One region of the Massilia sp. LjRoot122 genome, then DNA from elsewhere that is predicted to be linked to it. Evidence: predicted binding sites of a transcription regulator. Region 1 holds the regulator's gene; each other region holds the start of a gene.
What was found. Region 1 encodes sigma-54, which starts transcription at its own class of promoters, with help from an activator protein. Its sites were predicted from a motif close to TGGCANGNAANCTGCTTT; they were not measured.
Positions count from the first base shown of each region.

Region 1 (7,301 bases):
AGCAGCACGAAACCGAATTCGCCCGCCTGCGCCAGTGCCAGGCCGGTGCGCATCGCCACGCCGTCGCTCGAGCCGAAGGCCTTGGCGAGGGCCGCGATGATGGCGAACTTGAGCAGCACCGGGAAGATCACCAGCGCCAGCACCAGCCACCAGTGCTCCAGCACCAGCCCGAGGTTGAGCAGCATGCCGACCGTGATGAAGAATAGCCCGAGCAGCACGTCGCGGAAGGGCTTGATGTCTTCTTCCACCTGGTGCTTGTACTGGGTCTCGGAAATCAGCATGCCGGCCACGAAGGCCCCCAGCGCCAGCGACAGGCCAGCCTGCTCGGTGACCCAGGCCAGGCCGAGCGTCACCAAGAGCAGGTTGAGCATGAACAGCTCCTGCGAGCGGCGCTTGGCGACGATGGTGAACCAGTTGCGCATCAGCTTCTGGCCGAACTTCAGGAGCAGGGCCAGCACGAAGGCGGCCTTCAGCGCCGCCCAGCCGAGCGTGATCGCCAGTTCCTCGGCCGGCCGCGCCAGCGAGGGGATGAGGATCAGGAGCGGCACCACCGCCAGATCCTGGAACAGCAGGATGCCGATGATGCGCCGTCCGTGTTCGCTTTCCAGTTCCAGGCGCTCGGTCAGCATCTTGACCACGATCGCGGTCGACGACATGGCCAGCGCCCCGCCCAGGGCGAACGCGGCCTGCCAGCTTACGTGCAGGGCAGGGGCCCACCAGGAAATGAACAGGCCGAACACCATGGCGGCCAGGATTGTCAATACGACTTGAGCCATACCCAGCCCGAATACGATGCGCCGCATCGATTTGAGCTGGGCCAGGGAGAATTCGAGTCCGATGGAAAACATCAGGAACACAATGCCGAACTCGGCCAGCGCATGGGTGGCCGGGCTTTCGTCGGCAAGGGCTAGCGCATGGGGACCGATCAATACGCCGGCGGCCAGATAGCCGAGCATCGGCGGGAGGTGAAGCATCCGGAAGGCGACCACGCCGAGCACGGCGCAGCCCAGCAGGAGCAGGGTCAGTTCAAGTCCGGAATGCATTATCCCCAGTTGTTTTTTCGTTATCGTTGTAGTGGTTTGTTACGACTGGCAAGTTTTTTGCTTACCCAATTCGTTTATACTGCCAACATGAGTGTAACCCATGAAAAAATAATGCTGAAAAGTTTTGACGCGGACCAGGCCCGCCGTGTGCTGGAGCTGGGCCGCGAGACCCTGGCCATCGAAGCCGACGCCATTCGCGCCCTGCACGCGCGCCTCGGCGACGACGACAATTTCGTGCGCGCCGTCCAGCTGCTGTACGGCTGCAGCGGCCGCGTGGTGGTCTCGGGCATGGGTAAATCCGGCCACATCGCCCGCAAGATCGCCGCCACCTTGGCCTCGACCGGCACCCCGGCCATGTTCGTGCACCCGGGCGAAGCCGCCCACGGCGACCTCGGCATGGTGACCTCGCACGACGTCTTCATCGCCATTTCGAATTCCGGCGAATCGTCCGAGCTGCTGGAAATCCTGCCGGCCATCAGGCGCATGGGCACGCACGTCATCTCGATGACCGGCAAGCCGCATTCGCGCCTGGCCAAGCTGTCCGAAATCCACCTCGACATCTCGGTGGCCAAGGAAGCCTGCACCCTGAACCTGGCGCCGACCACCAGCACCACCGTCACCCTGGCGATGGGCGATGCCCTGGCCGTGGCGCTGCTGGATGCGCGCGGCTTCCGCGAGGAAGACTTCGCGATGTCGCACCCGGGCGGGGCCCTGGGCCGCCGCCTGCTGACCCACGTGCGCGACGTGATGCGCAGCGGCGACGCGATTCCCGCGGTGTCGCCCGACACCCCGCTGGCCCGCGCCCTGCTGGAAATCAGCCAGAAGGGCATGGGCATGACAGCCGTCGTCGACGCTGAACGCCGCCCGGTCGGCGTGTTCACCGACGGCGACCTGCGCCGCCTGATCGAGCGCGTGCAGGACTTCTCGAACATCACGATCCGCGACGTGATGCACGCGAACCCGCGCCGCATCTATCCGGAACAGCTGGCGGTCGATGCCGTCGCCGTCATGGAAGAGTTCCGCATCAACCAGATGCTGGTCGTCGATCAAGATGACCGCCTGGTCGGCGCGCTCCACATCCACGACCTGACTCGCGCCAAGGTGATTTGATGACTCCGTTGGAATACATGCAGCGCGCGGCGCGCGTGAAAGTGATGATCTTCGACGTCGACGGCGTGCTCACCGACGGCAGCCTGACCTATGGCCCGGACGGCGAGGTCACCAAGACCTTCAACGTGCTCGACGGCCTCGGCATCCAGCTGCTGAACAAGACCGGCGTCAAGACCGCCATCATCAGCGCGCGCAAGTCGCCGATCGTGGTCAAGCGCGCAGCCGACCTGGGCATTTCCCACGTCTACCAGGGCATCCACGACAAGCGCGTCGGCTTCACTGAACTTCTGGCGGCAACCGGAGTCACTCCCGAGGAGTGCGGCTACATCGGCGACGACGTGATCGACCTGCCGCTGTTCACCCGTGTCGGCTTCGCCGTCACCGTGCCCTCGGGCCATCCGGAAGTGCAGCACCGCGCCCACTACGTCACGAAAAATGCGGGCGGCCGCGGCGCCGTGCGCGAGGTCTGCGACCTCGTCATGCGTGCGCAGGGCACTTATGAACAGGCGCTCGCGCCGTACTTTGCATAACGACCCAGCATGGTCAACTACAAGCGCACCGCCCACCGCTGGAAGCTCCTGACGGTCATGATGATCGCGGTCTTCTGCGCCTTCGGCAGCTTCTGGCTGGTGCAGCTGATGGAGAGCGAGGACCCTGACGGCCGCCTCGGCGGTCCGCTGAGCGAGCCCGACTACATCGTCGAGAATTTCTCCTTCGTGCGCATGACGGAAGAGGGCAAGCCGAGCTACGTGGTGACGGGCAAGCGCCTGGCGCATACGCCGGAGGGCGACGTCTCCGTGGTCGAGCAGCCGGCCATGCAGGGCATGACGCCGGGCCGTCCGCGCACCGACATCGTCGCCCAGCGCGCCCGCATCCACCACGAGGAACACCGCGTCGAACTGCTCGGCAACGTCGATATCCGGCGTCCGGGCACGCCGACCAGCGAAGCGCTGCGCGTGCGGACCCAGGCGCTGACCGTGCTGCCCGACGAGGAAATCCTCAAGACCGACAAGCCGATCGAGATGCAGCTCGGCGCCGCGACCGTGACCGGCACCGGCATGGTCGCCAACAACGCGACCCAGAAGCTGCACCTGGCCAGCCGCGGCCAGATCATCTATCCGCCACGCCAGCGCCGCGAATAAGCGGCGCCGCGTGCAACCCAGGACAAGCAACATGAAAAAACTCATCGCAGCCGCCTGCCTCACCCTGGCCGCCTTCGGCGCCTCGGCGGAGCGCGCCGATTCGCTCAAGCAGGCCGTGATCAACTTCGATTCGCTCGACGTGGACGAGGTCACCCAGACCCGCATCCTGACCGGCAACGTCGTGCTCACGCGCGGCACGCTGGTGCTGAAATCCGACCGCGCCCTGGTCAAGGAAACGCCGGAAGGCTACATGAGCGTGACCCTTACCGCGAACAACGGCAAGACCGCCACCTTCCGCCAGAAGCGCGACGGCGGTCCCGACCTGTGGGTCGAGGGCCAGGCCCAGCGCATCGAATACGACGAGCGCGCCGAACTGGTGAAGCTGTTCACCGCCGCCGAAGTGCGCGAGCTGGAGAGCGGCCGCATGACCAACGAGATCAAGGGCCCCTTCATCTCCTACGACAACCGCCGCGAAGTCGCGCAGGTGCGCAACGACGCCAGCGGCGCCAGCAAGGTGGGCGGCGGCCGCGGCACCCTGATCATCGCGCCGCGCCGCACCACGGCGCCGGCAGAAGGTGCCAAGCAATGACGGCATCCATGACGGCGGCGATGACCTCGGCGGGCGAGGGCTGCAGCACCCTGATCGTCAAGGGCCTGCAGAAGAGCTACGGCAAGCGCCTGGTGGTGCGCGACGTGTCGCTGCAGGTGGAGTGCGGCGAAGTGGTCGGCCTGCTCGGCCCCAACGGCGCCGGCAAGACCACCTCCTTCTACATGATCGTCGGCCTGGTGCCCTCGGACGCCGGCACCATCGACATCAACGGCACCGACATCTCGAGCCTGCCGATCCACCGGCGCGCGGTGCTGGGCCTGTCCTACCTGCCGCAGGAAGCCTCGGTGTTCCGCAAGCTGACGGTGGAAGACAACATCCGCGCCGTGCTGGAACTGCAGCGCATGGACGGCAAGCCGCTCAGCAAGGACCAGATCAACGAGCGCCTCGACACCCTGCTGGCCGAGCTGCAGATCGAGAAGCTGCGCGAGAACCCGGCGCTGTCGCTGTCGGGCGGCGAACGGCGCCGCGTCGAGATCGCGCGCGCGCTGGCGACCAATCCGCGCTTCGTGCTGCTGGACGAGCCATTCGCCGGGGTCGACCCGATCGCGGTGATCGAGATCCAGCGCATCGTGCGCTTTCTGAAAGAGCGCAACATCGGCGTCCTGATCACCGACCACAATGTGCGCGAGACGCTCGGCATCTGCGACCGCGCCTACATCATCAACCAGGGCGCGGTGCTGGCCTCGGGCCGGCCTGACGACATCATCGCCAACGAAAACGTGCGGCGCGTCTACCTCGGCGAACACTTCAGGATGTAATGAAACAATCCCTGCAGCTCCGCACCTCGCAGCACCTGGCGCTCACGCCGCAGCTGCAGCAGTCGATCCGGCTGCTGCAGCTGTCCACGCTCGAACTGCACCAGGAGATCGAGCAGATCCTGCACGACAACCCCTTGCTCGAGCGGCTCGACGATCCGCTCGACCGCTCGGTGCGCCTGCTGGCCGACGGCGCCATCAACAGCGCGCCGGCGAGTGGCGAAGCGCCGGCGCCGCAGCCGGCGGCCGAAGAAGGCGCCAAGGCGGAAGGCGAGGGCTTCGATGAGGGCGGCAGCGAGGGCGAGCGCGGCGAGGCCGACAGCGACTGGGGCGGCGAGGGCGGCGGCGCCCGCAGCGGCGACGACGAGGATGGCCGCCCGCAGCTGGAAGCCGGGAGCATCAGCTTGCGCGAACACCTGGCCGAACAGATCCGCATGTGCGCTTGCACCCAGCGCGACCGCGCATTGGCCGAGCTGGTGATCGACGCGCTCGACGACAACGGCTACCTGGAAGAGCCGCTCGACGAGATCCATGCGCGCCTGCCGGAAGAACTCGAGATCGAGATGGACGAGCTGCGCTGCGCGCTGGCGCTGGTGCAGAGCCTCGATCCGGTCGGCGTCGGCGCGCGCAGCGCGGCCGAGTGCCTGGCGCTGCAGATCCGCCGTATGCCGGGCGTGCCCATGGTAACGCGGCGCCTGGCCCTGAAGATCGTCGAGGGGTATTTGACCTGGTTCGCCCAGCGCGAGTACACCAAGCTGAAGAAGGCGCTCGACTGCGACGACGAAGACCTGCGCGAAGTGCAGGCCGTGGTCCGCCAGTGCAATCCGCACCCCGGCGCGGCCTTCGGCGCGGGCGTGTCCGACTACGTGGTGCCGGACGTGATCGTGCGGCGCGCCAAGAGCGGCTGGGCGGTGTCGCTGAATCCGGACGTGATGCCGAAGCTGCGCGTGAACTCCCTGTACGCCAACCTGCTCAAGCAGGGAAAGAGCGAAAGCCAGATGGGCGCACAGCTGCAGGAAGCCAAGTGGCTGATCAAGAATATGCGCCAGCGTTTCGACACGATCCTGCGTGTCGCCGAGGCAATTGTCGAGCGCCAGCGCAACTTTTTCAGCCACGGCGCGGTTGCCATGCGCCCTCTTGTTTTGCGTGAGATAGCTGATACACTAGGCCTACACGAGAGCACGATCTCACGTGTAACCACGCAGAAATACATGCTGACCCCGCACGGCATGTTCGAGCTGAAGTACTTCTTCGGAAGCCACGTCGCCACCGAAGCGGGGGGAGAAGCCTCCTCGACGGCGATCCGCGCACTCATTGCGCAATTGACAGGAGCAGAAGACCCTAGGAACCCATTATCCGACAGCAAGATCGCGGAGATGCTCGGGGAACAAGGTATGGTCATCGCGCGCAGGACGGTTGCCAAGTACCGTGAAGCGCTCAAGATTCCGCCCGTCAGCCTCCGCAAATCCCTGTAAAGCTACTGCCCACTCTCACCTTGTGGCGCGGGCAGGGCACCTTCCCTAAGGAGTGTGTATGAACCTCACAATCAGCGGCCACCATCTCGAAGTCACCCCCGCCATCCGTGAATACGTTCAGAATAAGCTCGAGCGCATCACCCGCCATTTTGATCACGTGATCGACACCCACGTGTTCCTTGCCATCGATAACCTCACCGAAAAAGAAAAGCGGCAAAAGGCCGAGATTAACCTTCAGGTATCGGGCAAGATTTTGCATGTGGCAAGCGCGGCGCAGGATCTGTACGCAGCGATCGACACGCTGATGGACAGGCTGGACAGGCAGGTTCTGAAACACAAATCCATGCTTCAAGACCATAACCACGTGGCGCACAAGCGCCTTCCGGACAACGGAGAAGCCGCCGCCGCGTAAATAACGGGCGACCGCACACCAGCAAGGGCGTCTGAGGGGACGCCCTTTTTGCGTTTACTGCGCTTGTTACTTTTCGACGCTTCCAGTTTTACGCAGGTGTTCTGTAGAATGCATGTCTTTTCGACCACAGCACACCATCATGACCGATACCGTCCTGACCCGCGTCGCCAACCGCACCGGCGTCATCACGCTCGACCGGCCGAAAGCCCTGAACTCCCTCTCGCTCGACATGGTGCGCGCCCTGACCGCCATTTTGCTGCAGTGGAAGGATGATGCGGGCATCGAGGCGGTGGTCATCACCAGCAGCAGCGAGAAGGCCTTGTGCGCCGGCGGCGACATCCGCTTCTTCCACGAGATGGGCCAGGTCGGCCCGACTGGCGGCAGCGCCCTGCTGGAAGATTTCTTCACCGAAGAATACGCGCTCAACCACCTGATCCATTTCTACCCGAAACCCTACATTGCCGTGATGGACGGCGTGGTGATGGGCGGCGGCATGGGCATCGCCCAGGGCGGCCCGGACTGCGGCCTGCGCATCGTGACCGAGCGCACCAAGATGGCCATGCCCGAGGTGAACATCGGCCTGTTCCCGGACGTCGGCGGCAGCCACTTCCTGTCGCACGCGCCGGGCCAGCTGGGCCAGTACCTGGGCCTGACTGGCCTGACGATCGGCGCGGCCGACGCGCTCTACGTGGGGCTGGCGGACGTGTTCGTGCCGGGCGCCGAGCTGGCCGGCCTGATGGCGCTGGTGGAGTCG
Region 1 is NZ_CAXUPB020000001.1:5,093,308-5,100,608, reverse strand. It holds gene ACSQ25_RS22450 (cation:proton antiporter domain-containing protein) at 1-1,043, opposite strand, end outside; gene ACSQ25_RS22445 (KpsF/GutQ family sugar-phosphate isomerase) at 1,131-2,153, shown strand; gene ACSQ25_RS22440 (KdsC family phosphatase) at 2,153-2,683, shown strand; gene lptC (LPS export ABC transporter periplasmic protein LptC) at 2,693-3,295, shown strand; gene lptA (lipopolysaccharide transport periplasmic protein LptA) at 3,327-3,884, shown strand; gene lptB (LPS export ABC transporter ATP-binding protein) at 3,881-4,663, shown strand; gene ACSQ25_RS22420 (RNA polymerase factor sigma-54) at 4,663-6,135, shown strand; gene hpf (ribosome hibernation-promoting factor, HPF/YfiA family) at 6,194-6,547, shown strand; gene ACSQ25_RS22410 (enoyl-CoA hydratase/isomerase family protein) at 6,687-7,301, shown strand, end outside.

Region 2 (7,301 bases), 720 kb from region 1:
TGCCGGCGGTGACGGCCTTCGAGACCGGCACCAATGTCTGGCGCAGCTATGCGGCCTGGCCGCCAGCCCCGGCGAAGGCCCGCACCCTGTACTTCGGCCCGAACGGCACGCTGGCCTGGCAACAGCCGGCCAGTGCCGGCAACAGCGGCGCCGGCTACGACGAGTACGTGGCCGACCCGCGCAAGCCGGTGCCCTTCATCGGCTATCCGGCCACCGGGGTGCCGCGCGAGTACATGGTGTCGGACCAGCGCTTCGCCGCGACCCGCCCCGACGTGCTGGTCTACCAGAGCGAGGTGCTGGAAGAAGACGTGACGATCGCCGGTCCGGTACTGTCGAAGCTGTTCGTGTCGACCACCGGCACCGACGCCGACTGGGTGGTCAAGCTGATCGACGTCTATCCGGCCGAGTACCCGACGCCACCCGCCGAGCGCAAGGGCAACGACACCGGCCCGCTGGCGCTGAAGCTGGGCGGCTTCCAGCAACTGGTGCGCGGCAATCCGCTGCGCGGCAAGTTCCGCAACAGCTACGAGAAGCCCGAGGCGTTCACGCCGGGCAAGCAGGAAGCGCTCAGCTTCGACATCGGCGACGTCAACCACAGCTTCCGCCGCGGCCACCGCATCATGGTGCAGGTGCAGAGCTCGTGGTTCCCGCTGATCGACCTGAATCCGCAGACCTTCACGCATATTCCGAAGGCCAGGCCGGAAGATTTCAGGAAGGCGACCCAGCGCGTCTATCGCGCGCCGGGCGCTGCGTCCGGGTTACAGCTAATGGTAATGCCGGCACACTGATGTTCGTAGGGTGGGCAGGTTTCCTGCCCACGCGTTCAACCAGCGTTTGCACGGACGCGCTGCGGCTTGGTTGCGATAACTATCACCGCATGGGCGGGAGACCCGCCCACCCTACAAGAGCGCCCGCCAGCGAAATCACGCCCCGATCCAGGGCAGCCCGGCCTTGCACCACCCGCCGATGGTCTTGCGATGCCCCTCCGCATCCCGGTCGCCCTCGAAGCCTTCCAGGATGTCGTAGGACTCCGCAAAGCCCTGCTCGGTCGCCACCCGCGCGCTGTGGCGCGAGCGCACCCCCGAGCGGCACAGGAACAGCAGCACCTCGTCCTTGCGCGCCACTTGCTGGAGCTGCGCACCGAATGCGGGATTCGGCGCCCCGCCCGGATAGGTGGCCCATTCCACCGCGACGTGCTGGGTGTCGGGAATCGCCACCCGGCCGACCCAGTCGCGCTCGGCGTTGGTGCGCACGTCGACCAGCTTCACACGCGGATCGCTGCGCAGCAGCGCAAAGGCTTCTTCGGGCGTGACCGCGCCGGCATAGGGCTGGCCGGCGGCGCGCTGGCGGGCTTGGGCAAGGATGGTCTCAAGGCTAGTCATGGTTGATCCGTTCTGAACAAGAAAAGTCGATGCACCAACTTGGTTCGGTGTATCCTGCGCTGCGATGGTGCACGCGCAGGAAGATTGCACCAATGTAGTGCGCCGCTGCACGGGAGTGCAGGAGGCTGATGGGACGATTCTAGGACGGATACCAACGAATTCCAAAGAAGCATTGTGCATTTGTTCATAACGCAGGCTTGGCACGGTTCATGCTTTGACATAAAGCAAGTTGCCGCGATGCGAGTGTTCCAGCGCGGCACCCCCTTTTCAATCAGGAGATACGAATGGCAAAGACGGCTGCAGACGTAATTCAACTTATCAAAGACAACGAGGTCAAGTTCGTTGATTTGCGCTTCGCTGATACCCGGGGTAAAGAGCATCACGTGACCGTGCCGGTCTCGCACTTCGACGAAGACAAATTCGAATCGGGCCACGCCTTCGACGGTTCGTCGATCGCCGGCTGGAAGGGCATCGAAGCGTCGGACATGTTGCTGCTGCCGGACCCGAGTACCGCGAACATCGATCCATTCATGGAAGAGACCACGCTGTTCCTGCAATGCGACGTCATCGAGCCGTCGGACGGCAAGGGCTACGACCGCGACCCGCGCTCGATCGCCAAGCGCGCTGAAGCTTATCTGAAGTCGACCGGCATCGGCGACACCGCCTTCTTCGGCCCGGAGCCGGAATTCTTCATCTTCGACTCGATCAAGTGGCGTATCGACATGTCGGGCTGCTTCGTCAAGATCGACTCCGATGAAGCCTCCTGGTCGACCGACAAGGACATCGAAGGCGGCAACAGCGGCCACCGTCCGACCGTCAAGGGCGGCTACTTCCCGGTCCCGCCGGTCGACAGCTTCCAGGACATGCGCTCGGAAATGTGCCTGATCCTCGAATCGATGGGCATCCCGGTCGAAGTGCACCACCACGAAGTGGCCGGCGCCGGCCAGAACGAAATCGGCACCAAGTTCTCGACCCTGGTCGAGCGCGCCGACTGGACCCAGAACATGAAGTACGTGATCTGGAACGTGGCCCACAGCTACGGCAAGACCGCGACCTTCATGCCGAAGCCGATCAACGGCGACAACGGCTCGGGCATGCACGTGCACCAGTCGGTCTGGAAAGACGGCAAGAACCTGTTCGCCGGCGACGGCTATGCCGGTCTGTCGGAGACCGCCCTGTTCTACATCGGCGGCATCATCAAGCACGCACGTGCCCTGAACGCGATCACCAACCCGGGCACCAACTCGTACAAGCGCCTGGTGCCGGGCTACGAAGCCCCGGTCAAGCTGGCTTACTCGGCGAAAAACCGTTCGGCCTCGATCCGCATCCCGCACGTGGCGAACCCGAAAGGCCGCCGCATCGAGACCCGCTTCCCGGATCCGCTGGCCAACGTCTACCTGTGCTTCGCAGCGCTGCTGATGGCGGGCCTGGACGGCATCCAGAACAAGATCCACCCGGGCGAAGCCGCGACCAAGGACCTGTACCACCTGCCGCCGGAAGAAGACAAACTGATCCCGACCGTGTGCTCCTCGCTGGAAGAAGCGCTGGAAGCCCTGGACAAGGACCGCGAGTTCCTGACCCGCGGCGGCGTGTTCAGCGACGGCATGATCGACGCCTACATCGAGCTGAAGATGACCGAAGTGCAGCGCATGCGCATGACCCCGCACCCGGCCGAATTCGACATGTACTACTCGTCGTAATCAAGAGGTCAACGAATCCGTTGCGCTCATGCATCACAGGGCGTAAGCGTTCGTAACAAAGGCGGGGAAAGCGAGGGCTTTCCCCGCCTTTTTTCATGCTTGCTGTACACTCGCCTCGGACTACAATAGCTGCACTTTTATTGTGCAATCCGACTCATGATGGGAATGACAATCAGCTTCTTCCGACGCTTCGCAATCGTGCTGGCCGCCGGCCTGGCGCTCCACAACGGGGCCCACGCCCAGGCTGCCGTCTACAAATGCGTGGACGAGCAGGGCAGGGTCGAATTCACCGACACCGCGCGCCGAGGCTGCAAGGTCCTCGACCTGCCGGGCTATGCGCCGCCTCCGCCGCCGCGCGCCTCGGCGCCGATTCCGGCCGTCCGTCCGATGAGTCAGGGACCGGCCGCCGCCGTCACCCCGGCCAGCTTCCCGCGCGTCGATACTGCCCAGCAGCGCGCGCGCGACGACGACCGCCGCGAGATCCTCAACGACGAACTGCGCACCGAGCAGAAGAAGCTGGCCGACCTGCGCCGCGACTTCAACAAGGGCGAGCCCGAGCGCCAGGGCAACGAGCGCAACTACGCCAAGTACCAGGAGCGGGTGGCCTCGATGCGCGACGAGATCGGCCGCACCGAGCGCAACATCGAGGCGCTGCAGCGCGAGATCGGCAACATCCGATGAGCCCGTCGGCGGCACCGTCGCATTTCGCAGGCCTCGACCTGCTGGCCTCGAGCGTGCTGCTGCTCGGGCCCGCGGGCGAGGTGCGCTACGCCAATCCGGCCGCCGAAAACCTGCTCGAACTCTCGCTCAAGTCGCTGCAGCGCGCGCCGCTGCCCGAGCTGTTCGCCAACGGCGCCGAGCTGGCCGCGTTGTGCGCCCAGGCGCTGGCCCACCAGTACGCCGACCTGCGCCAGGACCTGGTCCTGCAGCGCAGCGGGCGCGAGCCGCTGCACGTCAACAGCATCGTCAGCGCCCTCGGCGAGAGCGAGCTGCTGATCGAGCTGCGCGAGAACGTCCAGCAATTGAAGCTCGACCGCGAGGAGCGCATCCTCGACCAGAGCCAGGCCAACAAGGAACTGATCCGCAACCTGGCGCACGAGATCAAGAACCCGCTGGGCGGCATCCGCGGCGCCGCCCAGTTGCTCGAGCTCGAACTCCCTCCCCATCACCTGGCCGACCTCTCGGAATACACTCAGGTGATCATCAAGGAGGCCGACCGCCTCCAGACCCTGGTCGACCGCCTGCTGGCGCCGCACCGCAAGCCGCATATCGTCGGCGACGTCAACATCCACGAAGTGTGCGAGCGCGTGCGCAGCCTGATCCTGGCCGAGTTCCCGGCGGGCCTCAGCATCCGGCGCGACTACGACGCCTCGATTCCCGAGTTCAGGGGCGACATGGAGCAGCTGATCCAGGTGGTCCTGAACATCGCCCACAATGCCGCCCAGGCCCTGAAACAGCGCATCGCGGCGGGTGACGCCGAGATCGTGCTGCGCACCCGCGTGGCGCGCCAGGTCACCCTGGCCAAGGTCCGTTATGGGCTGGCATTAGATTTGCATATCATCGACAATGGACCGGGCATCGCACCCGAGATCCGCGACCGCATCTTCTATCCGCTCGTCTCCGGGCGCGAAGGCGGCAGCGGCCTCGGACTGACGCTGGCGCAGACCTTCGTGCAGCAGCACCTGGGTGTGATCGAGTGCGAAAGCCGGCCTGGACTGACGGATTTCCGGATCCTGCTGCCCTTGCCATAAGCCGGGGCGTGCAGGTTTCACCGTGGGTCCCCATTGAATCGTAGATCGCGAACGACGGGAAGCACGAACACATGAAACCAATCTGGATTGTCGACGACGACGCATCGATCCGCTGGGTACTGGAAAAGGCGCTGGCACGCGAAAGCCTGGAGACCCGCAGCTTCGCCAACGCGCAGGATGCGCTGGCCGCCTTCGAGACGGACACGCCGCAGGTGCTGGTGTCGGACATCCGCATGCCGGGCGAATCCGGCATCGAGCTGCTGGGCGCGGTCAAGGCGCGCCATCCCGGCCTGCCGGTCATCATCATCACCGCTTTCTCCGACCTCGATTCGGCGGTTGCCTCGTTCCAGGGCGGCGCCTTCGATTATCTCGCCAAGCCCTTCGACATCGACAAGGCCGTGGCCCTGATCCGGCGCGCGCTCGAAGAAAGCCTGCGCGAAGCCAGCGTCGAGGCGGCGCCCGCCGAGACGCCCGAGATCCTCGGCCATGCGCCGGCGATGCAGGAAGTGTTCCGCGCCATCGGCCGCCTGTCGCAGTCGAACGTGACGGTCCTGATCACGGGCGAATCGGGCAGCGGCAAGGAGCTGGTGGCGCGCGCCCTGCACAAGCACAGCCCGCGCGCCCAGCAGCCCTTCATCGCGCTGAACACGGCGGCGATCCCCAAGGACCTGCTGGAGTCGGAACTGTTCGGCCACGAGCGCGGCGCCTTCACCGGCGCCCAGGCCATGCGGCGCGGCCGCTTCGAGCAGGCCGAGAACGGCACCCTGTTCCTCGACGAGATCGGCGACATGCCCTTCGACCTGCAGACCCGGCTTCTGCGGGTGCTGTCGGACGGACACTTCTACCGCGTCGGCGGACACCAGCCGGTGAAGGCCAACGTGCGCGTGATCGCCGCCACCCACCAGAACCTGGAACAGCGCGTGCGCGACGGCCTGTTCCGCGAAGACCTGTATCACCGCCTCAACGTGATCCGCCTGCGCCTGCCCTCCCTGCGTGAGCGCAACGAAGACATTCCGATCCTGGCGCGCCACTTCCTGGTGCAGAGTGCACGCCAATTGGGCGTCGAACCGAAGCGCCTGAGCGAGCCGGCGATGCGTTTCCTGTCCAGCCTCGAACTGCCCGGCAACGTGCGCCAGCTGGAAAACCTGTGCAACTGGATCACCGTGATGGCGCCCGGCCAAACCGTCGAGGTCAAGGACCTGCCGCGCGAACTGACGCAAGGCGAGCCGGCGCCGTCGACCCTGCAGGATCCGGGCCTGGCCGGCATGGCCGCCGCGCCAGCGGTGGCGACAGCGCCGCCGGCGGCCCCCGGCGTGTCGGCCATGGCGGCGCCGGCCACGCCCGAGGGCTGGATCGCGCTGCTCGAACTGCAGGCCGCGGGGATGCTCAGCGCCGGCCAGACCGACGTGATGGACACGCTCGGGCGCCAGTTCGAGTCGGCCCTGATCAAGACCGCCCTGAAGCACACCCACGGGCGCAAGAACGACGCCGCGATGCGGCTCGGGATCGGCCGCAACACCATCACGCGCAAGATCGTCGAGCTTGGGATAGACGGCGCACGCGACGAGTGATTCCGATGGTGTAAGCTGGCGCATCATGTGCCGATTCTTCGCTTACACCATCCATGCTGATTAACTGTGTCGCCTACCAGGAAGGTAAGAAGCTGTCCGACATCCCCGTCGAGGACATCAGTGAATACCTGAAACTGCCCGATACCTTCGTCTGGGTCGCCCTGCGCGACCCAGACCAGGCCGAGATCGCCACCATGCAGGAAGAATTCGCCCTGCACGAACTGGCGGTGGAAGACGCCGTGCGCGGCCACCAGCGTCCCAAGATGGAGGAGTACGGCGACTGCGTGTTCGTCACGCTCCAGATCCTCGAATTCGCCGGCGACGAACTGAATTCCGGCGAACTGGCCGTGTTCGCCGGGCCCAACTACGTGCTGTCGGTGCGGCGCGACGCCAACCAGGGCTTCCTGGGCGTGCGCGCCCGCGCCGAACGCGAGCCGCACCAGCTGAAGAAGGGCTCGGGTTTCGTGCTGTATGCGCTGGCGGACGCGGTGGTGGACCGCTACTTCCCGGTGGTGGACAGGCTCGAGGCCGAGCTCGAATCGATCGAGGACCACATCTTCGGCAAGGTGGGCGAGCAGCGCGCCAACATCGAGCGCCTGTATGCGCTCAAGCGCAAATCCCAGACCATGCGCCATGCCGTGATCCCGCTGCTGGACGCGGTCGGCCGCCTGTACGGCGGACGGGTACCGCCGGTGGTGTCCGAAACCCAGGATTACTTCCGCGACGTCCACGACCACCTGCTGCGCATCGCCGGGCGTCTCGATGCCGTGCGCGACACCATCAACACCGCGATCCAGGTGTCGCTGTCGATGGTCGCGATCGAAGAGAACGACATCAGCAAGAAGCTGGCTTCGTATGCGGCGATCTTTGCCGTGTTCACGGCCTTTGCGGGCGTCT
Region 2 is NZ_CAXUPB020000001.1:4,376,561-4,383,861, reverse strand. It holds gene ACSQ25_RS19170 (CocE/NonD family hydrolase) at 1-788, shown strand, start outside; gene ACSQ25_RS19165 (rhodanese-like domain-containing protein) at 924-1,382, opposite strand; gene glnA (type I glutamate--ammonia ligase) at 1,667-3,082, shown strand; gene ACSQ25_RS19155 (DUF4124 domain-containing protein) at 3,248-3,763, shown strand; gene glnL (nitrogen regulation protein NR(II)) at 3,760-4,833, shown strand; gene ntrC (nitrogen regulation protein NR(I)) at 4,905-6,404, shown strand; gene corA (magnesium/cobalt transporter CorA) at 6,458-7,301, shown strand, end outside.
Region 2: the regulator sigma-54 is predicted to act here: its motif matches at 1,581-1,598, upstream of glnA (type I glutamate--ammonia ligase).

Region 3 (7,301 bases), 1.1 Mb from region 1:
GGCCGATCAGGTCGCGCAGGTCGCCGGTCTTGGGGCGCGTGATCAGTCCCTGGTCGACCATCCAGCCGTCGCTGTACACCTTGGTCAGGTAGCGGGTGCCGGTGTCGCACACGAAGGTGACGACGCGTTTCGGGCGGGTCTGCTCGCGGCAGTAGCGCAGCGCGGCGGCCAGCAGGGTGCCGGTGGAGGACCCGCCCAGGATGCCCTCGCGCTGCAGCAGCAGGCGCGCGGTACCGAAGCTTTCTTCGTCCGGGATGGTATAGGCCTTCTTCACGCGCGACAGGTCGGCGATGCCGGGGATGAAGTCCTCGCCGATGCCTTCCACCGCCCACGAACCGGCATCGGTACGCAGCACGCCGGTGTTCACGTAGTCGGCCAGGATCGAGCCCTGCGGGTCGGCCAGGATGAACTCGAGCTTGGGCTGGGTCTTCTTGAAATAGCGCGACAGGCCGGTCAGAGTGCCGGACGAGCCGACGCCGACCACGATCGCGTCCAGCCTGTGGTTGACCTGGTCCCAGATCTCGGGGCCGGTGGTGGTTTCGTGGGCGCGCGGGTTGGCCGGGTTGTTGAACTGGTCGGCGAACCAGGCGCCCGGAATCTCCTTCGCCAGGCGCGCCGCGTAGTCCTGGTAGTACTCGGGGTGGCCCTTGCCGACGTCGGAGCGGGTCAGGTGGATCTCGGCGCCGAGCGCCTTCAGGTGCAGGATCTTCTCGGCGGCCATCTTGTCGGGCACCACCAGCACCACGCGGTAGCCCTTGATGCGCGCCACCAGGGCCAGGCCCAGGCCGGTGTTGCCGGCGGTGGCTTCGACCACGGTGCCGCCGGGCTGCAGGTGGCCGTCGTGCTCGGCCTGCTCGATCATGGCGCGGCCGATGCGGTCCTTGATGGAGCCGCCGGGATTCTGGGATTCGAGTTTCAGGAACAGCTGGCAGGGACCGGTGTCGATCCGTGTCACTTCAATCAGGGGGGTGTCACCGATCAGGGAAAACAGTGCAGCTTGCGACGCATGTTGCATAGTGCCTCCGAAAGGCCGGGCAGGGCCCGGGCGGTGCGCCGCTGGGCGGACGCTAGTCGAGGATCTGACACTCAATGGGTGCCAGGCCATGTAAAAAAGTCATGATACGGCGAATATGACAGCTGGTGTTGATCTTGTAGGGTGGGCGGGTCTCCCGCCCACGCGGTGATAGCTGGCAGCGAGATCATCCGGTGCGAGAGCGGAGCTGATTACGATCACCGCGTGGGCGGCTTAGCCGCCCACCCTACGGATTCTTCAGGCGCCGCCACAGGGTCGTCCGGCTGATCCCGAGGTGTCTTGCCGCCGCGTCGCGTTGGCCGCCGAAGCGCGCCAGCACCTCCGCAATGTTTTCTGTCTCCGCCTTCGGCGCCGGCAATGCCGCTCCCTGGCCTAGTTCAGGGGCAATCGACACCAGGAAACTCGGAGTCAGTGCCTGCAGCGGTTCGGCCGCCAGGAACAGCGCCAGCCGCTCCATCAGGTTGCGCAGCTCGCGCACGTTGCCCGGCCAGCCATAGGCTTCGAGCAGCGGGGCGCAGGCGCGGATCTCGGCATGCAGGTTCGGATGCGGTTTGGCCCCGAGCGCCGCCAGTGCGTTCTTGAGCGCCCATTCGCTCAGGGGCGCGATGTCGGCGACGCGCGCGCGCAGCGGCGGCAGGTCGAGGCGCAGCACCGCCAGCCGGTAGAACAGGTCGGCGCGGAAGCGCCCCTCGCGCACGCGCGCTTCCAGGTCGCAGTGGGTCGCGCTGATGACGCGCACCTCGATCGGCACCGGCCGGGTGCCGCCCACGCGCATCACCTCGCGCTCTTCCAGCACGCGCAGCAAGCGTGTCTGCAGCGCCAGCGGCATTTCGCCGATCTCGTCGAGGAACAGGGTGCCGCCGTTGGCCGCCTCGAACAGGCCGGCATGGCCGCCGCGGCGGGCTCCGGTGAATGCGCCTTCCTCGTGGCCGAAGAGTTCCGATTCCAGCAGCGATTCCGCGATCGCGCCGCAGTTCACCGCCACGAAGGGCCGGTTGGCGGCGCGGTGCGGTCCTTCGCGGTGGATCGCCTGCGCCACCAGCTCCTTGCCGCTGCCCGTCTCGCCCTCGATCAGCACCGTGGCCGGCGACCGCGCGTACAGCACCACGGTCTGGCGCAGGCGCTCCATCGCGGCCGATTCCCCGCGCAGGTCGTGCAGGCCGCGCCGCGCGCGGCGGCTGTCCGCCGCGGCGACGCGCCGTCCGCGTCCCGCCTCCAGGCGGGTGAGGCGCGCGGTCTCGAGCGCATCGTCGAAGGCCTGGCGGATCGACGCCGCCGAATACAGGAACACGCCGGTCAGGCCGGCTTCCTCGGCCAGGTCCGTAGTCAAGCCTGCGCCGACGATCACCTCGATGCCCGAGGCTTTCAGCTCATTGATGCCGGCACGCGCGTCTTCCTCGGTCACGTAGGTGCGCTGGGCGATGGCGATGCCGAAGGTGTCCGCGAACTCGGCCAGCTCGCGCAGCGGTGCCTGGTAGGTGATCACGCCGATGCGGCTCGAGACGCGGCGCGCGCGCGCCAGCGCCTGCATCACGTCGAAGCCGCTGGCCTTGGCCACCACCACCGGGACGGGGATCCGGCCCTTCAGGTAGGCGGCATTCGAGCCGGCGGCGATCACCACGTCGCAGTGCTCGGTCGCCAGGCGCTCGCGCAGTGTGCGCACGGCCTCGTCGAAACCCAGGTGCAGCGGTTCGATCGTCGCCAGGTGGTCGTACTCGAGGGTGATGTCGCGGAACAGGTCGAACAGGCGCGATACCGACACGGTCCAGATGACCGGCTTGTCGCCGCCGTCCATGGGGCTGCGTGTGGATGGGCTCATGTATCAAGTGTAGCAGGGTCGGCTGCTGTCAGTTAGGCGTAAGCAAGCGTAAGACTGAGGTAAGGGCGCGCCCTTAGGATTGACTCCAGCCCTGAATACCAGGCATCACCAGAATAGATAACCGGAGACAAAAGTGGATCAAGACATCGTACAGCGGGTCAAGGCCGACCCCAATTACCGCAAGCTGGTCACGAAGCGTTCGCGCTTCGGCTGGATGCTCACCTGGAGCATGATGGTCGTGTATTACGGCTTCACCCTGCTCTGCGCCTTCGACAAGGAATTCATGGGCAGCCGTGTCGGCGACGGCGTCATGACCTGGGGTATCCCCCTGGGCCTGTTCGTCATCCTGTTCACCGTGGTCGTCACCGCCATCTACGTGCGCCGCGCCAATGGCGAGTACGACCAGCTGACCGACGCCATCAAGGCCCGCGTGGCCGAGGGCGGCAAGCAGAAGGTGGCCGCATGAAGACCCTGCACCGTTCCTTCATCGCGCTGCTCGCGCTGGCAGCCGGCGGCGCCGCCATGGCCGCGCCCGACCTCGGCCAGGCCACCAAGCAGGCCACCAACTGGACCGCGATCAGCATGTTCGCGCTGTTCGTGGTGATGACCCTGTTCATCACCAAGTGGGCCGCCGCCAAGACCCGCTCGGCCTCCGACTTCTACACCGCCGGCGGCGGCATTACCGGCTTCCAGAACGGCCTGGCGATCGCCGGCGACTTCATGTCGGCCGCATCCTTCCTGGGCATCTCGGCCGCGGTCTTCCTCGACGGCTTCGATGGCCTGATCTACGCGATCGGCTTCCTGGTCGGCTGGCCGGTCATCACCTTCCTGATGGCCGAGCGCCTGCGCAACCTGGGCCGCTACACCTTCGCCGACGTCGCCGCCTACCGCTTCCACCAGAAGCCGATCCGCGTGTTCGCGGCCTCCGGCACCCTGGTCGTGGTGGCCTTCTACCTGATCGCGCAGATGGTCGGCGCCGGCCAGCTGATCAAACTGCTGTTCGGCCTCGAATACTGGATCGCGGTGGTCCTGGTCGGCATCCTGATGATGGTCTACGTGCTGTTCGGCGGCATGACCGCCACCACCTGGGTGCAGATCATCAAGGCCGTCCTGCTGCTGTCGGGCGCTTCCTACATGGCCTTCGCGGTGCTGGCGCAGTACAACTTCAGCCCTGAACAACTGTTCGCCACGGCGACCGAAGTGCATGCCAAGGGCGATTCCATCATGGGCCCGGGCAGCTTCCTGAAAGACCCGATCTCGGCGATCTCCTTCGGCATGGCGCTGATGTTCGGCACCGCCGGCCTGCCGCACATCCTGATGCGCTTCTTCACCGTCCCGAGCGCGAAGGAAGCGCGCAAGTCGGTGCTGTGGGCCACCACCTGGATCGGCTACTTCTACATCCTCACCTTCATCATCGGCTTCGGCGCGATCGTGCTGGTCGGGACCAACCCGGCCTTCAAGGACGCGGCCGGCAAGCTTATGGGCGGCAACAACATGGCGGCGGTCCACCTGGCGCAGGCCGTCGGCGGCGACATCTTCCTGGGCTTCATCTCGGCGGTGGCCTTCGCGACCATCCTGGCGGTGGTGGCCGGCCTGACCCTGTCGGGCGCCTCGGCCGTGTCGCACGACCTGTATGCCACCGTGTTCAAGAAGGGCAAGGCCAACAGCGCCGACGAGCTGAAGGTCTCGAAGATCACCACCATCGCACTCGGCGTCATCGCGGTGCTGCTCGGGATCGCGTTCGAGAAGCAGAACGTCGCCTTCATGGTGTCGCTGGCCTTCGCGATCGCCGCTTCGGCCAACTTCCCGGTACTGTTCATGTCGGTGCTGTGGAAGGACTGCACCACCCGCGGCGCCACCGTCGGCGGCTTCCTGGGCCTGGCGACCGCGGTCGTGCTGACCCTGGTGTCGAAGTCGGTGTGGGTCGACGTGCTCGGCAACGCCGCGCCGATCTTCCCCTACACCTCGCCGGCGATGTTCTCGATGGCGGTGGGCTTCTTCGGCATCTGGTTCTTCTCGGTGACCGACAAGAGCCCGCGCGCGGCAATCGACAGGGCTGGCTTCGAAGCGCAGGAAGTGCGCTCCGAGACCGGTATCGGCGCTTCTGCGGCAGCAGCGCACTAAGTCATCCGTTTCCCCCCCAACCCCGCTGCGGCGGGGTTTTTTTATTGTTATCATGTTTCATTTGGCGTTTCACGTTGCATTGAAATGAAACAGATGAGCCGGCTAGCTGAACTTCCTTCCACTAAGTCTTGTACTAAGTGATTGATTATGTGGAAAATTTTCGACGGTCGCTTACTGGCACGCTGCTTGCATTAATAGAGTGCATTAACAACGCATCATTCGAAAGGACCAGCATGACCCACCACTCCGCCGGCGCCGCCTTCCGCAAGGCCGTCCAGGAAGAATCCCCGCTGCAGGTCATCGGCGCCATCAACGCCAACCACGCGCTGCTGGCCAAGCGCGCCGGCTACCGCGCGATCTACCTGTCGGGCGGCGGCGTCGCCGCCGGTTCGCTGGGCCTGCCGGACCTCGGCATTTCTAGCCTGGAAGACGTCCTGATCGACGTGCGCCGCATCACCGACGTCTGCGACCTGCCGCTGCTGGTCGACATCGACACCGGCTTCGGCGCCTCGGCCTTCAATGTCGCGCGCACCGTGCGCTCGCTGATCAAGGCCGGCGCCGCCGCCTGCCATATCGAGGACCAGGTCGGCGCCAAGCGCTGCGGCCACCGCCCGGGCAAGGAAATCGTCAGCAAGGACGAGATGGTCGACCGCGTGAAGGCGGCCACCGACGCGCGCACGGATGAGAACTTCGTCATCATGGCGCGCACCGACGCGCTGGCCGTGGAAGGCCTGGACGCCGCCATCGAGCGCGCGGTTGCCTGCGTGGAAGCCGGCGCCGACATGATCTTCCCGGAGGCGATGACCAGCCTCGAGATGTATAAACAGTTCGCCGAGGCCGTGAAGGTGCCGGTGCTGGCCAACATCACCGAATTCGGCGCGACCCCGCTGTTCACGCTCGACGAGCTGCGCAGCGCGAACGTCGGCCTCGCCCTGTACCCGCTGTCGGCTTTCCGCGCCATGAACAAGGCGGCCGAGAACGTGTACCAGGCGATCCGCCGCGACGGCACCCAAAAGAACGTGATCGACACGATGCAGACCCGCGCCGAGCTGTACGACCGCATCGACTACCACAGCTACGAGCAGAAGCTCGACGCGCTGTTCGCCCAGAAAAAGACCAAGTAATTCAGGAGATTCGACGCATGAGCACCCAGAACAACGAGACCCCAACGTTCAAGCCGAAGAAATCGGTGGCCCTGTCCGGCGTCGCCGCCGGCAATACCGCCCTGTGCTCGGTCGGCAAGACCGGCAACGACCTGCACTACCGCGGCTACGACATCCTGGATGTCGCCACCACCTGCGAATTCGAGGAAATCGCCTACCTGCTGGTGCACGGCAAGCTGCCGACCAGCGCGGAACTGAAGGGCTACAAGGCCAAGCTGAAGTCGCTGCGCGGCCTGCCGCAGGCGGTCAAGAGCGCGCTCGAGGCGCTGCCGGCGAGCGCCCACCCGATGGACGTGATGCGCACCGGCGTGTCGGTGCTGGGCTGCACGCTGCCGGAAAAGGACGACCACAATGTCCCGGGCGCGCGCGACATCGCCGACCGCCTGATGGCCTCGTTCGGCTCGATGCTGCTGTACTGGTACCACTTCAGCCATTCGGGCAAGCGCATCGACGTCGAGCTGGATGACGATTCGATCGGCGGCCATTTCCTGCATATGCTGCACGGCGAAAAGCCGCGCGAGTCCTGGGTGCGCGCGATGCACACCTCGCTGATCCTGTACGCGGAACACGAGTTCAATGCCTCGACCTTCACCTCGCGCGTGATCGCCGGCACCGGCTCCGACATCCACTCGGCCATCACCGGCGCGATCGGCGCGCTGCGCGGCCCGAAGCACGGCGGCGCCAACGAAGTCGCGCTGGAGATCCAGAAGCGCTACGAGAACGCCGACGAGGCCGAAGCCGACATCCGCAACCGCGTGGCGAACAAGGAAGTCGTGATCGGCTTCGGCCACCCGGTGTACACCATCAGCGACCCGCGCAACGTGGTGATCAAGGAAGTGGCGCGCACGCTGTCGCAGGAAGCCGGATCGATGAAGATGTTCGACATCGCCGAGCGCCTGGAATCGGTGATGTGGGAAGTCAAGAAGATGTTCCCGAACCTGGACTGGTTCTCGGCCGTCTCGTATCACATGATGGGCGTGCCGACCGCCATGTTCACCCCGCTGTTCGTGATCTCGCGCACTTCGGGCTGGGCCGCGCACATCATCGAGCAGCGCATCGACAACAAGATCATCCGCCCGAGCGCGAACTACGTGGGTCCGGAAGACCTGCAGTTCGTGCCGATCGCGGATCGGAAGTAATTTAGTACCATCGCCCTCTGATC
Region 3 is NZ_CAXUPB020000001.1:3,960,697-3,967,997, reverse strand. It holds gene ACSQ25_RS17360 (pyridoxal-phosphate dependent enzyme) at 1-1,015, opposite strand, end outside; gene prpR (propionate catabolism operon regulatory protein PrpR) at 1,260-2,852, opposite strand; gene ACSQ25_RS17350 (DUF485 domain-containing protein) at 2,986-3,318, shown strand; gene ACSQ25_RS17345 (cation acetate symporter) at 3,315-4,976, shown strand; gene prpB (methylisocitrate lyase) at 5,210-6,100, shown strand; gene prpC (bifunctional 2-methylcitrate synthase/citrate synthase) at 6,118-7,278, shown strand.
Region 3: the regulator sigma-54 is predicted to act here: its motif matches at 5,152-5,169, upstream of prpB (methylisocitrate lyase).

Region 4 (7,301 bases), 3.6 Mb from region 1:
CCTGGCGGCCGGCGCCAACGACTACCTGGCCAAGCCGATCGACCTGAGCCGGCTGTATTCGCTGCTGCGCGTGTGGATGCCGGCACTGGAGCGCATTTGAACCCCGTGAATCCGAACCAGCCTGACGACTTCGACATCGAGCTGAAGATGCTGGTCGAAGCCGTCTACCTGAAGTACAACTACGACTTCCGGGACTACACGGGCGCCTCGCAGAAGCGCCGCATCCTGGTGGCCATGCGCGAGATGGAGTGCGACACCGTGTCCGCCCTGCAGGCCAAGTTGATGCACGAGCCGGACGGCTTCGCCCAGCTGCTGCAGTACCTGACCATCCCGGTCACCGAGATGTTCCGCGACCCGGAATACTGGCTGGCGCTGCGCGAGCACGTCGTGCCTTTCCTGAAGACCTATCCCTCGCTGAAGGTCTGGGTGGCCGGCTGCAGCACCGGCGAGGAGGTGTATTCGCTGGCGATTCTGCTGCAGGAAGAAGGGCTGCTGGATCGCACCATCATCTACGCCACCGACATCAATCCGGAATCGCTGGAAGCGGCGCGGCGCGGCGTGTTCAACCTGGAACGGATGCGCCTGTACACCGAGAACTACCAGAAGGCGGGCGGCAAGCGCGCCTTCTCCGACTATTACACGGCGGCCTACAACGGCGCGCTGTTCGACCGCGTGCTGGTCGAGAACGTGAGCTTCGCCGACCACAGCCTGTCGACCGACAGCGTGTTCTCGGAAACCCACTTCGTCAGCTGCCGCAACGTGCTGATCTACTTTAACCGCAAGCTGCAGGACCGCGTGCTGGGCCTGTTCCACGAATCGCTGTGCTACCGCGGCTTCCTCGGCCTGGGCAGCAAGGAGAGCATCGATTTCTCCAGCTATGCCGAGCGCTTCGACGTATTGGCGCGGCGCGAGCGCATCTACCGCAAGGGTGCCGCGTGAGCATTCCTGCAAGCCAACTTGAGGCAGTCGGCGCGGCCCTGCGCGGCCGCCGCACCGAGCTGGTCGTGATCGGCGGTTCGGCCGGCGGCGTCGATGCGCTGGTCGGCCTGCTGCCGACGATCCCGGCGGACTACCGTTCCAGCGTCGTCTGCATCCTGCACGTGCCGGCCGACCGCGACAGCCGCCTGGCCGAGCTGTTCGAACTGCGCGCCGCGCTGCCGGTGCGCGAGGCGCGTGACAAGGAACCGCTCGAGCCCGGCGTGATCTATTTCGCGGGTTCGGGCTATCATCTGTCGGTGGAGCGTGACCGCTGCTTCTCGCTCAGCTGCGAGCCGCCGGTACAGTTCGCCCGTCCGGCCATCGACGTGTTGATGGAATCGGCCGCCGATGCCTACGGCCCCTTGCTCGCCGGTATACTGCTGACCGGCGCCAACCACGACGGCGCCGAGGGCATGTGCCGCATTCGCGAACGCGGCGGCCTGACCGTGGTGCAGGATCCGATCGAGGCCCAGGCCAGCGCGATGCCGGAAGAAGCCATCCGGCGCTGCACCCCCGATCTCGTGCTGCCCCTGTCCGGCATCCGCGCACTGCTTCCCATGCTGAGGAACCCATGAGCGTCCAAGACCCAAGCAAACTCCTGATCGTCGACGACCTGCCGGAAAACCTGCGCGCCCTCGACGCCCTGATCCGCGGCGAAGGCCGCCTGGTGTTCCAGGCATCCTCGGGCGACGAAGCGCTGTCGCTGATGCTCCAGCACGACTTCGCGCTCGCCATTCTCGACGTGCAAATGCCGGGCATGGACGGCTTCGAACTGGCCGAGCTGATGCGCGGCACCGAACGTACCCGCAATATCCCGATCGTGTTCGTGTCCGCCGCCGGGCGTGAGCTGAACTACGCCTTCAAGGGCTACGAGACGGGCGCGGTCGATTTCCTCTACAAGCCGCTCGATTCGGATGCGGTGCGCAGCAAGGTCAACGTGTTCGTTACCCTCGATCAGCAGCGCCGCGAGATGCAGCGCCAGATGGCCGCGCTCGAGCGCAGCCGCCAGGAGCAGGAAACCCTGCTGCGCGAGCTGCACCAGACCCAGGAAGAGCTGCAGCGCTCGCTGCGCATGCGCGACGAGTTCATGTCCCTGGTCGCGCATGAGCTGCGCACGCCGCTCAACACCCTGTTCCTGGAAACCCAGATGCGCAGCCTGCAGCTCAAGCGCGGCACGCTGGCCACGATCAATCCGGACCAGTTCGACAAGATGATCAAGCGCGACGAGCGCCAGATCAAGGCCATGATCCGCCTGATCGACGACATGCTCGACGTCTCGCGCATGCGCAGCGGCCAGCTGTCGATCCGCCCGGGCCAGGTGCAGCTGATGGACCTGCTCGAGCGGGTGGTGAGCGACCTGTCGCTGCAGGCCAACGCGACCGGTTGCAAGCTGTCGCTGCAGCCGCATCCGCCGGTGGAGGGCTGCTGGGACGAGTTCCGCGTCGAGCAGGTGGTGGTCAACCTGCTGACCAATGCGCTGCGCTATGGCGGCGGCCAGCCGGTCGAGGTGAGCGTGCAGTATGCGGACGACACGGTGAGCATCCACGTGCGCGACGAAGGCAAGGGCATCGCCCCGGCCGACCTGGAGCGCATCTTCGAACCCTATGAGCGCGGCGCCCGCAACGGCGAGCCGAAGGGGCTGGGCCTGGGGCTGTACATCTCGCGCCAGCTGGCGATCTCGCATGGCGGCGAGCTGCGCGTGACCAGCAAACCGGGGGAGGGCTCGACCTTTACCCTGATTTTGCCGACCTGCGAGCAGACGGTTCCGGCGGTCACGACGGCCTGATCTTCATCTTGTATGGATTTTAACTGAGACATTTTGTCCCTCTGTATGGATAGTGCTTTTAAGTAGAATGGATCAGAACGTGCAGCACCACCATCCTTGCATGGCTTCGCTGACGTTCTATCCTCTCTCATTAATAGCCTGGAAATACTCAACATCATGGATTGGTTCCCTATCGTCGCCGGTACGTTCAAGGCTATCGCCCTAGGCACGGGCATGTTCTTCGCTATCAAGTGGCATTACGATCAAGGGAAGAAGGAGCAGGACAAGGAGAAGGAGAAGCGCGCCGTGCTGCGCGCGGCCGGCAAGGTGGCGGCAGTCTTCATGCTATCGCTCCTGGGCCTGGGGCTCGCCACCTTCTTCCTCGTCACAAGGCTCAGTTTGGACTTGAGCGTCCCATGACGGCAAGCTTCCCTCGGCAAATGACCTTCGTAGTGCCGTCGAAACGCTGCCATGTTCGGAATATTCAGGCTCTTGACATTCAGTTGTCGACCTTCCCCCAAATTGCCCAGACAAAAAAAGACCTCCAGGATATGGAGGTCTAATCGAAGCTTCCGTCCTCAAGCCCGTGCTTTTACCGGCACAGGCTCGCATTATCAAGACTTCTTGCGGCGGCGGGCAGTGGCCAGACCGGCGAAGGCCAGGCCCAGCAGTGCCAACGAACCTGGTTCTGGCACTGCGTTGATGCGCACATCGTCAAGGGTCACGCTACGGCCGTCAATCTTGAAAGTGCGCAGGCCGATCTCGTTGAAGTCCTCGAGCTTGTTGGCGCCCTTCGTCGTGAACGAAGCATGGGCGGTGCCCAGACTGCTCAGGTCAAACGACGACTGAACATCCTTGAACAACCACAGGTCGAACTGGTTGTAGTACTTGCTGTTGTCGACCTTTTGCATGTAGCCGATCACGTGGTAGACCGTGTCTTCGGCGAGATTGCTGTTCGGGACAAAGGCACCGGCTTCGCCATGGGTACGTCCGTAGACGTCGTTGGCGCACTTACCATTGCCGCAGTTCGCTTTCAGGCCGAAGCTCGGGCCAGTGTGCTTGGTGCCGAAGTACAGGCCCGCGTATGAGTTGTCGATCAGGGTGCCGTCATAGCTGATCTTGAAGTCGACGAAAACGTTCTCGGTGTACGTGCGATCGAGCTTGAACGTCGCTGCGGCCAGGCTGTCGGCAGTATAGGTCACCGGGTCAGTCGTGATGATTTCAGCCGATGCGAAACTGCTTGCTGCGAAGGCTGCTGCTGCGAAGAAGGTAGTGATGATGTGCTTCATGGATCCCTCGAGTGTTGGTTGTACTAATTCCTGTAGCAATATCCATGCCAACAGGAAATAACCAATTCAATCAAGCACTTAAAGTTAAGCAGAATTAATACGCCAGAAAACTGTAAGAAATTCCGACACTTGCTTTTTATCCTGCCAATAGTGGTGGCGACCACCGCACATACGATTGGGACATGGGTTGCGCAACGCTGTCGTTTCGTCCACACTTCACGGATCGCGCCGCTTCGCCGACGTGGTTTCCCTTCGGAAGAGGGAAGAGCAATACTTGCTCGATAGTTAAAATCAATCGACTGTATCGCATCAATCAATTTCACGAAAGACGCCCAGGTCGGTACACTGGCGTCTATCAAATCTTTCAACCACCCGAAAACAGGAGAGTACATGTCCCTCATCAACACCCAGATCAAGCCGTTCAAGGCAACCGCTTACCACAACGGCAAGTTCATCGATCTGTCGGAAGAGAACTTCAAGGGCACCTGGTCGGTTCTGATGTTCTACCCGGCTGACTTCACCTTCGTCTGCCCGACCGAACTGGAAGACCTGGCTGCATTCCAGCCGGAATTCGAAAAGATGGGCGTGAACGTCTACGGCGTGTCGACCGACAGCCACTTCGCCCACAAGGCATGGCACGACACCTCGGACGCGATCAAGAAAGTGAACTACCCGCTGATCGGCGACCCGACCGGCACCCTGTCGCGCAACTTCGAAGTCATGATCGAAGAAGAAGGCATGGCACTGCGCGGTACCTTCGTGATCAATCCGGAAGGCCAGATCAAGCTGATGGAAGTGCACGACAACGGCATCGGCCGCGACGCATCGGAACTGATGCGCAAGGTCAAGGCTGCCCAGTACGTCGCATCGCACCCGGGCGAAGTGTGCCCGGCCAAGTGGACCGAAGGCGCTGAAACCCTGACCCCGTCGCTGGACCTGGTCGGCAAGATCTAAATAGCAGTTCAGTAGTACTGTCCCGGGCCGCCCTGGCGGCCCGGTTCATTTCAGGGATCCATTTTGATCCCAGGCATCGCCATACCCCGAACAACAAGGTCATAGTCAAGGAAACCATCATGCTGGACGCAACCCTCAAGAAGCAGTTGCAAGCCTATCTGGAAAAAGTGGTGCAGCCGATTGAGCTCGTTGCATCGCTGGATGATTCGCCGAAGGCGCGCGACATGGATGAACTGCTCCGCGAAATCGCCGCGTTGAGCGACAAGATCACCGTGCGCCACTCCGATGACGCCAAGGAGCGCACCCCCTCGTTCGCCATCAAGCGTGTCGGCACCGATATCGGCGTGCGTTTCGCCGGCCTGCCGCTCGGCCACGAGTTCAGCTCGCTGGTGCTGGCACTGCTGCAGGTGGGCGGCCACCCGATCAAGCTTGACCAGGCCGTCATCGAGCAGATCAAGAACCTGGAAGGCGACTACGTCTTCGAAACCTTCATCTCGCTGAGCTGCCATAACTGCCCGGAAGTGGTGCAGGCCCTCAACGCGATGTCGGTGATTAACCCGCGCATCAAGGTGGTCGCCATCGACGGCGGCGTGTTCAAGGAAGAAGTCGAAGCGCGCCAGATCATGGCGGTACCGATGATGTTCCTGAACGGCCAGCACTTCGGCCAGGGCCGCACCAGCGTGGAAGAGATCCTGGCCAAGATCGATACCAATGCCGGCGCCCGCAAGGCAGCTGAGCTGAACAAGAAAGACCCGTTCGACGTGCTGATCGTCGGCGGCGGTCCTGCCGGCGCGGCCGCGGCGATCTACGCCGCCCGCAAAGGCATCCGCACCGGCGTGCTGGCCGACCGCTTCGGCGGCCAGGTGCTGGACACGCTCGCCATCGAGAACTTCGTCTCGATGAAGGAAACCGACGGCCCGAAATTCGCCGTCGCCCTCGAAGAGCACGTCAAGCACTACGAGGTCGACATCATGAACACCCAGCGCGCCAACAAGCTGGTCGGGGGCAAGCTGATCGAGGTGCACACCGAGACCGGTGCTGTATTGAAGAGCAAGTCGGTGATCATCGCCACCGGCGCCCGCTGGCGCGAGATCAACGTGCCGGGCGAGCGCGAATACCGTAACCACGGCGTGGCTTACTGCCCGCACTGCGACGGCCCGCTGTTCAAGGGCAAGCGCGTGGCCGTGATCGGCGGCGGCAATTCGGGCGTCGAGGCGGCGATCGACCTGGCTGGCATCGTCAAGGAAGTGACCCTGATCGAGTTCGGCGCCGAGCTGCGTGCCGATGCGGTCCTGCAGCGCAAGCTCTATTCGCTGAAGAACGTCACCGTGATCAAGTCGGCGCAGACCACCGAGATCCATGGCGACGGCAAGATCGTCAACGGCCTGTCGTACAAGGACCGCAATAGCGGCGAGGTGAAGAAGGTCGAGCTGGAAGGCGTGTTCGTGCAGATCGGCCTGGTGCCGAACGCCGAATGGCTGAAGGGCACGATGGACCTGTCGGCGCACGGCGAAATCGAAGTCGACGCCAAGGGCCAGACCTCGATCCCGGGCGTGTTCGCGGCGGGTGACGTCACCACGGTGCCGTTCAAGCAGATCGTGATCGCGGTGGGCGAGGGCGCCAAGGCCTCGCTGGCAGCCTTCGATTACCTGATGCGCCAGCCGGTGGAAGAGGAAGAAGCAAAAGCCGCATAAGCGCAGGCAAGCCAAGAAAAAACGCCATTTCCCGTGAGGGAAGTGGCGTTTTTATTACTGGTGCACAGGACGCGGCTCCAGTAAGCGGTAACCGGCCGGCAGGCCGGTGCGATCAGTGGAAGGCGACCAGCAATGCCCCGGTGAGCGCTTCGGTCTCGAGCAGCAGCCAGGTGGCCGCACTGGCCAGAGCCAGGTGGACTGCGGTCCAGGTCATTGGATGATGGCGTGCCATGATGAGACTCCCTGATCGATGAATTCGTAGTGGTGATGGAGCCATCTTAGGCATTTGCCCTATCCGTTGCCATCGGCAAAAACTCCGCGGGCTTGTAGGAATAAACCTTGTGACATTGTCACGACGATTTTTGGTCGCGCGAAAAGTTGAGTTCCTACGGGGGAGCTAGGCTAAGTCCTATACGTGTGCGCATGCGGCGGGCATAGAGTGAGCTCCATCATGACCCGACACGAACCCAAACTCCTGCACCGCGGCCTGGTGGCCGTGCGCCGCAACACCATCCGTCGCCTGCTGCGCTCCGTCTTCGGCATCGAGCAGCTGCGCGAAGGCCAGCAACACGTGATCGACAGCGTCCTCGACGGAAAGGACACCCTGGCGATCATGCCCAC
Region 4 is NZ_CAXUPB020000001.1:1,502,091-1,509,391, forward strand. It holds gene ACSQ25_RS06535 (response regulator) at 1-100, shown strand, start outside; gene ACSQ25_RS06540 (CheR family methyltransferase) at 148-939, shown strand; gene ACSQ25_RS06545 (chemotaxis protein CheB) at 936-1,553, shown strand; gene ACSQ25_RS06550 (hybrid sensor histidine kinase/response regulator) at 1,550-2,764, shown strand; gene ACSQ25_RS06555 (hypothetical protein) at 2,921-3,163, shown strand; gene ACSQ25_RS06560 (PEP-CTERM sorting domain-containing protein) at 3,358-4,032, opposite strand; gene ahpC (alkyl hydroperoxide reductase subunit C) at 4,423-4,986, shown strand; gene ahpF (alkyl hydroperoxide reductase subunit F) at 5,106-6,680, shown strand; gene ACSQ25_RS06575 (RecQ family ATP-dependent DNA helicase) at 7,132-7,301, shown strand, end outside.
Region 4: the regulator sigma-54 is predicted to act here: its motif matches at 4,065-4,082, upstream of ACSQ25_RS06560 (PEP-CTERM sorting domain-containing protein).